DNA from 2 places in the Enterobacter cloacae complex sp. R_G8 genome. Region 2 is predicted to be linked to the other one. Evidence: predicted binding sites of a transcription regulator. Region 2 holds the regulator's gene; the other holds the start of a gene.
The links. The regulator CRP, encoded in region 2, controls carbon source genes, mostly activating them, when cyclic AMP is high. The targets are predictions, from matches to a motif close to ATGTGANNNNNNTCACAT.

Region 1 (4,637 bases), 1.5 Mb from region 2:
TTAATTTTCTGGGTTATTAGCTGCTCGTGCTCGTAAGTGGCACGGAACAGTTCATCAAGCGAGCCATACTCCGCAAACGGCGATGCCACGTTATCAATGCGCGGCAGGCTGCCGGTATCTGTCAGATAATCAAAGAGACGCTGCATGTGGGTCATCTCTTCCTGCGCGTGACGACGCAGGAACGCGGCGGCACCTTCAAAGCTGTGATAGCTGCACCAGGCGCTCATCTGCTGGTAGAGCAGGGATGAAAAAAGCTCAAGGTTCATCTGAGCATTGAGCTTGTCGATCATTTCAGTTTTCAGCATGGTGACGCTCCGGTTTATTATTTCTGGTTCACAATGAGCGACACTATAATTTGTTATTTAATTATATGCAAAAAGTAAAATAAATATCTGCTTATTTAAAAATACGAATGGGAATAAAACGCATTGGCAATTTTTTATATTTATAAATGAGAATTATTTTATTTACTGGCTGCCAGCCAGGACTGGCAGCGCAGATTAATACCACGGGTTATTAGAGGCCGGTTTAACAGCATAACCCATGCATTTGTACTGGATAGTGACGCTCTCGTTCAGACACAGTGAGCCGCTAATCAGGGTGCAGGTTTTAATGGGCTGACCATAGGCAGACGCGGTGGCATATCCCATGCCCTGACACGCTTTAGTTGCGGTGCCGTTATTAACATATTCATCAGACCAGGCGTTTTGCAGCGCGGCCTGACCATAGTCGAGGCGGACTATCCCGTTCGGCGCATCCAGGCTACTCACCTGTGCCTCGCGGTTGATGCTACATCCCGCGAGCAGCAGGATCGTACCGACAACGTAGACTCTTTTCATGGTTCGCTCTAAGTAGATGGAAATACGTTATCGTACCTGTCGCTGTCCGGTGCAATGCCTGGAATAGCCAGATAATCTACCCTTTCTCTTTGCAACGGGCGGGTTAAGCCATTGTCATGGTGAAAATTGTGAGTCCCACTTCATTTTTTTAAAACAATCTTTCATTTAATTTGAAAGTGCGTTTGTCAGATAGTAGGGTGATGATGACAACGTATCCATAGCGGGCACTCCCGTAACGCATTCAGGAGAGAGACAATGAAAATCGCACTGATGATGGAAAACAGCCAGGCCGCTAAAAATCCATTGATACTGAAAGAGTTAAAAACGGTCGCCGACGAAAAAGGGTTCCCGGTGTTTAACGTTGGGATGAGCGACGAGAACGACCATCATCTGACCTATATCCATCTGGGCATTATGGCGAGCATTTTGCTGAACGCGAAGGCCGTTGATTTTGTTGTGACGGGATGTGGAACGGGCCAGGGGGCGCTGATGTCGCTGAACATCCACCCGGGCGTGATCTGCGGCTACTGCATCGATCCTGCGGATGCGTTTCTCTTCGCTCAGATCAACAACGGTAACGCGCTTTCACTGCCGTTTGCCAAAGGCTTTGGCTGGGGCGCTGAGCTGAACGTACGCTTTATTTTCGAAAAAGCGTTCACCGGGCGCAAGGGAGAAGGTTACCCGCCAGAGCGTAAGGAGCCACAGGTCCGTAACGCGGGGATCCTGAATCAGGTGAAAGCGGCTGTGGTGAAAGAGAACTATCTGGACACGTTACGGGCTATCGATCCTGAGCTGGTGAAAACTGCCGTATCCGGCCAGCGCTTCCAGCAGTGCTTCTTTGAAAATTGTCAGGACAAAGAGATCGAGGCTTTTGTGCGCGAGATTGTCGGCTAAAATGCGTGGCTGTATGCAGAGAAAATTGTGATGTGAGTCACAAAAATATTGATTTTTGTGAAGGTGGTCATATTATAGGCACATTGACGATAAAGTTGTATAACAAGTTAATGGAGCATCACAATGAAACTGCGCAAAATCCTGAAAAGCATGTGGGCTAACTACTGCAACACATTTAAAGACGTGCCGCCAGGCGCAATGTTCTGATAAAAAAACCTGCTTCGGCAGGTTTTTTTATGTCTGCGATCGCCAGAAGGGAGATGAAAGGCGGCGTGTTTTGTTACTATGGCGGCCTTTAAATAAGGAGAAACCCCATGTCTCAAAACCTGAGCGCCGATCAGGAGCTGGTGTCTGATGTCGTCGCATGCCAGCTGGTCATCAAACAAATCCTTGATGTATTAGATGTTATTGCGCCGGTCGAAGTGCGCGAGAAGATGTCCACCCAGCTGAAAAACATCGATTTTACCAGCCATCCCGCGGCGGCAGATCCGGTCACGCTTCGGGCGATCCAGAAAGCTATCGCGCTGATTGAACTGCGATTCACGCCGCAGGGCGAGTCTCACTAACGTTAAGCAATGTGAGAAGGGCGACAGCGTCTGTCGCCCGGAAAGCGTTTAAAAGAAAGTTTGCACCAGCAAATAACTTGCCGCGCATGCACAGCTCACCCCGATTAACCCCGGCAGAATAAAGCTGTGGTTGATGATAAATTTGCCGATACGGGTTGTCCCTGAACGGTCAAAACCGATGCAGGCCAAATCGCTTGGGTAGGTGGGTAGCACAAAGTAGCCATACGACGCCGGGAAGAAAGCGATCAGCATTTTCGGATCGATACCCAGCATCAGGCCCATCGGGGCAACGGCCGTCAGCGCTGCCGCCTGGCTGTTCACCAGTTTAGAGACCAGGAAAAGCACGATGGCATAGGTCCACGGATGGCTTTTCACGACCCCTTCCAGCGCCAGCTTGAGCTCGTCGAGATGCGCCTGGAAAAAGGTATCACTCATCCATGCCACCCCGAACACTGAGAAAATCGCCACCATCCCGGCTTTGAATACCGCGCCGTTAGAAATGGTTGCCGCATTGACCTTACAGGCGACCAGCATCACCGCACCCGCAATGAGCATCATCATCTGGATGACAAGGTTCATCGACAGCGCCGTCATTTTGCCTTTCACCTCAAACGCCGGGCGCAGTTCAGGCAATGCGCCAAGCAGGACAACCACCGCGATCCCGGCGAAGAAAATCCACGTGGACCAGTAGGCCTGTTTCGGAAAACGTTGATTCATTAACGTCTCGGTTCCGCCGTAGATAAACTCACGCTGTTTCGGATCCTTCAGCTTTTCCTGAAATTCCACGTCATCGGCTAAATCTTTCCCGCGGCGTAAACTCCACAGGGCCGCAATGGTCACGCCGAACAGCGAGGCGGGAACCGACACGGCGAGAATTTCGAGGATCCCCCACGCGTGACCGATGCCGTGCTGGGCACCCAGGATCGATATCAGCGACACCACGGCAACGGAGACCGGAGACGCGGTAATCGCCATTTGCGATGCCACCGATGCGACGGCCATCGGGCGTTCCGGGCGGATCCCTTTTTTCAGGGCAATATCGGCAATAATCGGGAACATGGTGTATACCACATGCCCGGTACCACACAGAAAGGTCAGCATCCAGGTGGTAAAGGGGGCGAGGAGGGTGATGTGCTGAGGATGTTTGCGCAGCAGGCGCTCGGCAAATTGCATCATCACATTCAGGCCGCCTGCCGTCTGCAGGGTAGCCGCACAACCGATCACGGCGAGGATGGTCAGCATCACATCAACCGGGGGTTTACCGGGCTGCAGACCAAAGATAAACGTCAAAATAAAAAGGCCGATACCGCTTATTAACCCGAGTCCCATCCCGCCAAAACGGGTGCCTGTCAGCAGGCACAGGAGGATGACAATAAACTCAATGGTGATCATGATGCTCCCTCGTCATTAATTATGTAATTAAATAAATCATTACATTTTGTATGGATAATCAATGAGAGCGAGATCTGATTTGTTAAATCTCAGGAAAAGCAGAAGGTTGGCTGTGAGAAAAGAGGCCCACTCCCGAACGGGAGCAGGCGAAAATGCTTAGTGGTGCTGTACGGTCACCAGATCAAGCAGGTGGCGGTCGGTCTGTTCCGGGCATAAACCGGCCAGCTGTGCATTGCGGAGCTCATCCGCCAGCGCATTGAGCAGTATGCCGTCCTGCTGCTGCTCTTTGTCCATATCGCGCAAGAACTGCAGGGTAGTACTGTCATGCTGTGCCCTGGCTTCATCAGCCAGTTTATTCAGCGTGACACAGCGTTGCTCATACTCTTCAAGCGTTTTCTGGAATAACTCCTCCAGCGAGGAGTAGTGACCATTAATCGCATCAGGGGCTTTGACGATAGGGTTTGCCCCTGCGCCTTTCATAAAGTCAAAGACGCGCATCATATGGGTGACGTTACTCTGCGCCTGGGTACGAAAAAAAGTGGCGGTACCGTTGAGACGGTTTTCAGAACACCACTCGCTCAAATGGAGGTGCAGATTCGACGCATAGAACTCCAGGTTCATCTGCGCATTGAGTTTTTGCATCATCGTTTGGGTAGTCATACCAATATCCTTATAGACTGTTGGGTGTGATGTCCGTAACAAAACCTGAACGGGCAGGTTAAGACGAGTGAGTGGCAGAAAAACATTTCTGCAGCGACAAAAGTCGACCGAATATTCACTTCCTGTGTTCGATATAAATAAGCATACCCCTGCGAGAGGATTAAGAAAACTCTTAATTGGCTTGCTTTTACCATACATTACAAAATTTAATATAGTACAAAAATAACAATATGTTGTTATAAATCATAATTTAATTAACTGATTGATATTTATGCTTTATTTGTAT
Region 2 (4,637 bases):
CAAATAGCGCTGCGCCAGGTCCGGTGTCAGCATGGTATGTTCACGCGCCAGCGTGGTCATCGCGTTGATATGTTCGACGATGAACTGGCTGTGCGTCACCCAGAGCTTCATATCCGCCAGATAGTGCGAGTTAAAGCCGGGCTCCTGCATCGCCTGATTCAGCGAGTTGAACAGGGCGTTATGCGCCTGGTTGACCTTCATCCGCTGATACGCCAGCGGGGAGGGCTGCGGATCGTCGCTCAGGATCAGGCGGATAGCCTGCTGGTCGGCCTCCAGCGCGTCGTGGGCGTTCTGCCTGAGCAGGCCGCTTTGCCATTGTGGCCACAGCCAGACCATTCCGCCAAAGGCAATCAGGCAGCCAATCAGTGTATCGATAAGCCTGGCGACAATAAATTGTTCGCCATTGAGCGTAAGCAACTGCAGGGTGTATACCGCCGTGACCGTAAAGCCCACCATCGCCCAGCCGTAGTTCTTGCGGATGATCAGGTAGCTCACCAGGGTAATCAATAGCATGCCTGCCAGCGTATAGCCTTCTGGCACGTGGAAGTGCAGCGTTACGCCCGCGATAATCAACCCCGCCATGGTTCCGCCCGCCCGGTGCAGAATACGCACCCGCGTGGCGCCGTAGCCGTTCTGGGTGACAAACAGTACCGTCATTAATATCCAGTAGGGTTTGGGCAGATGGAGCGCCATGCCCATCAGGCTGGCGATGCTCAGCATCACGCTAATCCGGGCGGCGTTGCGCAGGGCGGAAGATTTAAACGAGAGATAGCTTTTAAGTGCAGGCAGCAGCGGCAGGCGCTTTTGCTTATCCGCCATCAGGTCACGAGGATAGAGCGGGCGCTGGGTACGCAGCACGCGGGCAATACGGCTGAAGTGCCAGGCGGCAAACTGACCCACCGGGTTATCCTCGTGCTGGCGGGCGATCTTCTCCAGTGCGCCGAGTTGCTTGTCCATGTTAAAGCGGGTGGGATAGCGGTGATAAAGAATGTCGTCGGCCAGTACCCGCAGACGTGCGGACACGGTCTGCGCGTTCCAGCGGATCACCGCTTCGGCATGGCTGCGCTCCACCAGCTTTTGCACCTCCTGCGGGTGGTGCAGGCTCACAGAGATATGCTCCTGCAGATCCAGCCCCACCTGGAAGGTGCGCAGCAGCCGTTTGTATTCGTGGTTCTTGTTGGCGGCCAGCATGTGCAGTTGCTGGTAGCACTGGCTTATCAGATCCACCACCTTCTGCTGGCGCGTCAGCAGCGGCGGCAGCGATTTTTCCGGGTCGGTATGCTGAGTCAGCAGCGTGTATTTGGCTTCGCAGTACTCTGCGAGCTGGACATAGAGCAGGCTCAGGGATTCACGCAGCGGCTGTTCCCGCCACAGCCAGAACCAGAACCAGTTAAACAGGCCATACCATAGCGTACCGAGGGCGTAGATCAGCAGCGGTTCCCATACCGGCATGTTACCTGCGAGACTGAGGGTAAAGATGGCCGCAATGAGTGAGGCGGGCAGTAAACGCGCGTGCAGCGAACTGATTTCGGCGGTCACCCCCAGCGTCATCGCCAGCACGCTCAGGATCAGCGGCAGCGGAATATCGCGGGCCAGCAACAGTTGCACGGCGAGGCTACACCCGGCAAACAGCGAACCGCCAATAATCAGTCGTTTGAAAAAACGCTTATGCGGGGTGTCGAGACCGGCAATATTGCAGCAGGCAGGTACGAGAGAGAACAGCAGCCCTTGTTGAAGATGTCCAAGGATCAGGCCCACGGCCACAGGAAGGCACAACACCAGCGTTTGTCGCAGTGCGTAGTTAACTTCCGGGTGATAAATCAGCCTGCGCCACATGAGGAGTAGAGACAAAAACGGCGTGACACCTTGCGATGGCACGCCGTTTTATCGGGATTAACGGGTTCCGTAAACCACGATGGTTTTACCGTGGGCGGAGATCAGGTTCTGATCTTCCAGCATTTTCAGGATACGGCCCACTGTTTCACGGGAGCAACCGACGATCTGACCAATTTCCTGGCGGGTAATTTTAATTTGCATGCCGTCAGGGTGAGTCATGGCGTCTGGCTGTTTCGCCAGGTTCAGCAGCGTTTGCGCGATACGGCCGGTCACGTCCAGGAAGGCGAGGTTACCCACTTTCTCTGATGTGACCTGCAGACGGCGAGCCATCTGCGAAGAAAGACGCATCAGGATGTCAGGATTAACCTGAATCAACTGACGGAATTTCTTGTAGGAAATTTCAGCCACTTCACATGCTGTCTTTGCACGAACCCAGGCGCTACGTTCCTGGCCTTCTTCAAACAGGCCCAGTTCACCGATGAAATCGCCCTGGTTCAGATAAGAAAGGATCATCTCTTTCCCTTCTTCATCTTTGATCAGCACTGCCACCGAGCCTTTGACGATGTAATACAACGTTTCCGCTTTTTCACCCTGGTGAATCAGCGTGCTCTTCGATGGGTACTTATGAATGTGGCAATGAGACAAGAACCATTCGAGAGTCGGGTCTGTTTGCGGTTTGCCAAGCACCATGCGCTGTTATCCTCTGTTATAAGCTGTCACCAGAGTCATAAGATGCATCCGGACTCTGGGGTTGCAATCGAATTCTTACCCATACCTGGGAAGTCGGCTGTCGTAACGTTTCGCAGCCAGTAAAGTTTGATGTCCTCTGCATACATGTGTAACGTCAATGTATTACTGTAGCATCCAGAGTGTTTTAGCATAGCTTTCGCCGCGTGTCTCCTGGTGTCTCGCTTCAGCATGACGCAGGTCGCCTTCCATTGCGAGAAATGTAACGCACGCGTAATCTGTCACCAAAAATGCAACGTTGGAGTTAATGAATATGCAAGCGCGCGTGAAATGGGTAGAAGGTTTAACGTTCCTGGGCGAGTCCGCTTCAGGACACCAGATTTTGATGGACGGTAACTCCGGCGATAAAGCACCCAGCCCAATGGAGATGGTGCTGATGGCGGCTGGGGGATGCAGCGCGATTGACGTGGTGTCGATTCTGCAAAAGGGCCGTCATGATGTGACGGATTGCGAAGTTAAGCTCACGTCTGAACGTCGCGAAGAGGCGCCACGCCTGTTCACCCACATCAACCTGCACTTTATTGTCACCGGGAAAGAACTAAAAGATGCGGCCGTTTCACGCGCGGTCGATCTGTCAGCGGAGAAATACTGCTCTGTGGCATTGATGCTGGAGAAGGCGGTAAAAATTACCCATTCGTATGAAGTGATCGAGGCGTGATTGATGGGGCATCACGCGTGTTGATGCCCTCACCCTAACCCTCTCCCACTGGGAGAGGGAATATGATTATGCGATCTGTTTCCCTTCCATCAACCGCTGCACCAGCGGCGTCATGATCAGCTCCATCGCCAACCCCATTTTTCCGCCGGGCACCACTAACGTATTCATGTGAGAAATAAACGAACCCTGCAGCATCGCCAGCAGCCAGGGGTAATCGATGCCGTCGAGATTACGGAAATGGATCACCACAAAGCTCTCATCCAGCGACGGGATACTTTTGGCCGCGAACGGGTTAGAGGTGTCCACCGTCGGCACACGCTGGAAGTTGATGTGGGTGCGGGAAAACTGTGGTGTCAGATAATTGATGTAATCTTCCATTGAGCGCACAACCGAATCCATCACCGCCTCACGCGAATGGCCGCGCTCGCTGATGTCTCGCGTCAGCTTCTGGATCCACTCCAGGTTAACGATTGGCACCACGCCGACCAGCAGATCCACATGTCGCGCCACGTCGTGATGCGGCGTCACCACGCCGCCGTGCAATCCTTCGTAAAACAGCACGTCGGTAGGTTCCGGCAGCGGCTGCCAGGGAGTAAAGGTGCCCGGGACCTGGTTCCAGGGAACGGCTTCGTCGTAGGTGTGCAGATATTTGCGGGACTGGCCTTTGCCGCTTAGGCCGTACTCCTGAAACGTTTGCTCCAGCAGGCCGAAGTCATTGGCCTCCGGGCCGAAGTAGCTGATGTGTTTGCCCAAATCGCGCGCTTTGCGGATGGCCATGTCCATCTCCGGGCGCGTATAGCGGTGAAAGCTGTCGCCTTCGACCTCCGCCGCACGGAGATTCAACTGGGCGAAAATCTTGCGAAACGCGAGGCTGGTGGTGGTGGTTCCCGCACCACTCGACCCCGTAACGGCAATAACCGGATGTCTGGCAGACATAGCAACTCCCTGACTGGAAAGGTTGAAAGATCAGCCGTGAAACGCGTTGCGGGGCATGATATTGACCGTCTCATGCAGTTCAGACCACACCAGCACCACGTCGCCGCTTTTAAGCTGGCGTTTAACATCGTTGACCTTTTGCTCAAGCGAGCGTTCATGTTCACCATAATCGGTGCCTTCACGCAAGACAAAGCTTTCAATCAGATTATCGAGCGTTTCGGGCGCCAGATCCTGCCAGGGGATAATCATGTTGCACCGTCCAGGTAAGGGGTTAACCAGTCAGGAATGCGCGTCTCCAGCCACATTTTCGGGCGACGCAGCGTTCCGCCGACAAACCCCACGTGGCCGCCGTGCTCGGTCAGCTGATAGTGAACGTTGTCGGGCAGAAATTCCTGTGCAGGGATGGAGTGATGATCCATAAACGGGTCATCTTTCGCGTGAATGATCAGCGTCGGCTGAG

Region 1: a site for CRP is predicted at 1,759-1,776, ahead of azuC (stress response protein AzuC). Genes of this name have one in related genera too.

What each region holds. Positions count from the first base shown of each region.
Region 1 is NZ_CP102246.1:2,079,610-2,084,246, forward strand. It holds gene ftnA (non-heme ferritin) at 1-305, opposite strand, end outside; gene NQ842_RS09875 (YecR-like lipofamily protein) at 501-839, opposite strand; gene NQ842_RS09880 (RpiB/LacA/LacB family sugar-phosphate isomerase) at 1,095-1,733, shown strand; gene azuC (stress response protein AzuC) at 1,857-1,940, shown strand; gene NQ842_RS09890 (DUF2766 family protein) at 2,048-2,299, shown strand; gene NQ842_RS09895 (anaerobic C4-dicarboxylate transporter) at 2,348-3,691, opposite strand; gene NQ842_RS09900 (non-heme ferritin-like protein) at 3,848-4,351, opposite strand.
Region 2 is NZ_CP102246.1:622,723-627,359, forward strand. It holds gene NQ842_RS02850 (YccS/YhfK family putative transporter) at 1-1,836, opposite strand, end outside; gene crp (cAMP-activated global transcriptional regulator CRP) at 1,894-2,526, opposite strand; gene NQ842_RS02860 (OsmC family protein) at 2,837-3,241, shown strand; gene NQ842_RS02865 (phosphoribulokinase) at 3,308-4,177, opposite strand; gene NQ842_RS02870 (YheU family protein) at 4,208-4,426, opposite strand; gene NQ842_RS02875 (hydrolase) at 4,423-4,637, opposite strand, start outside.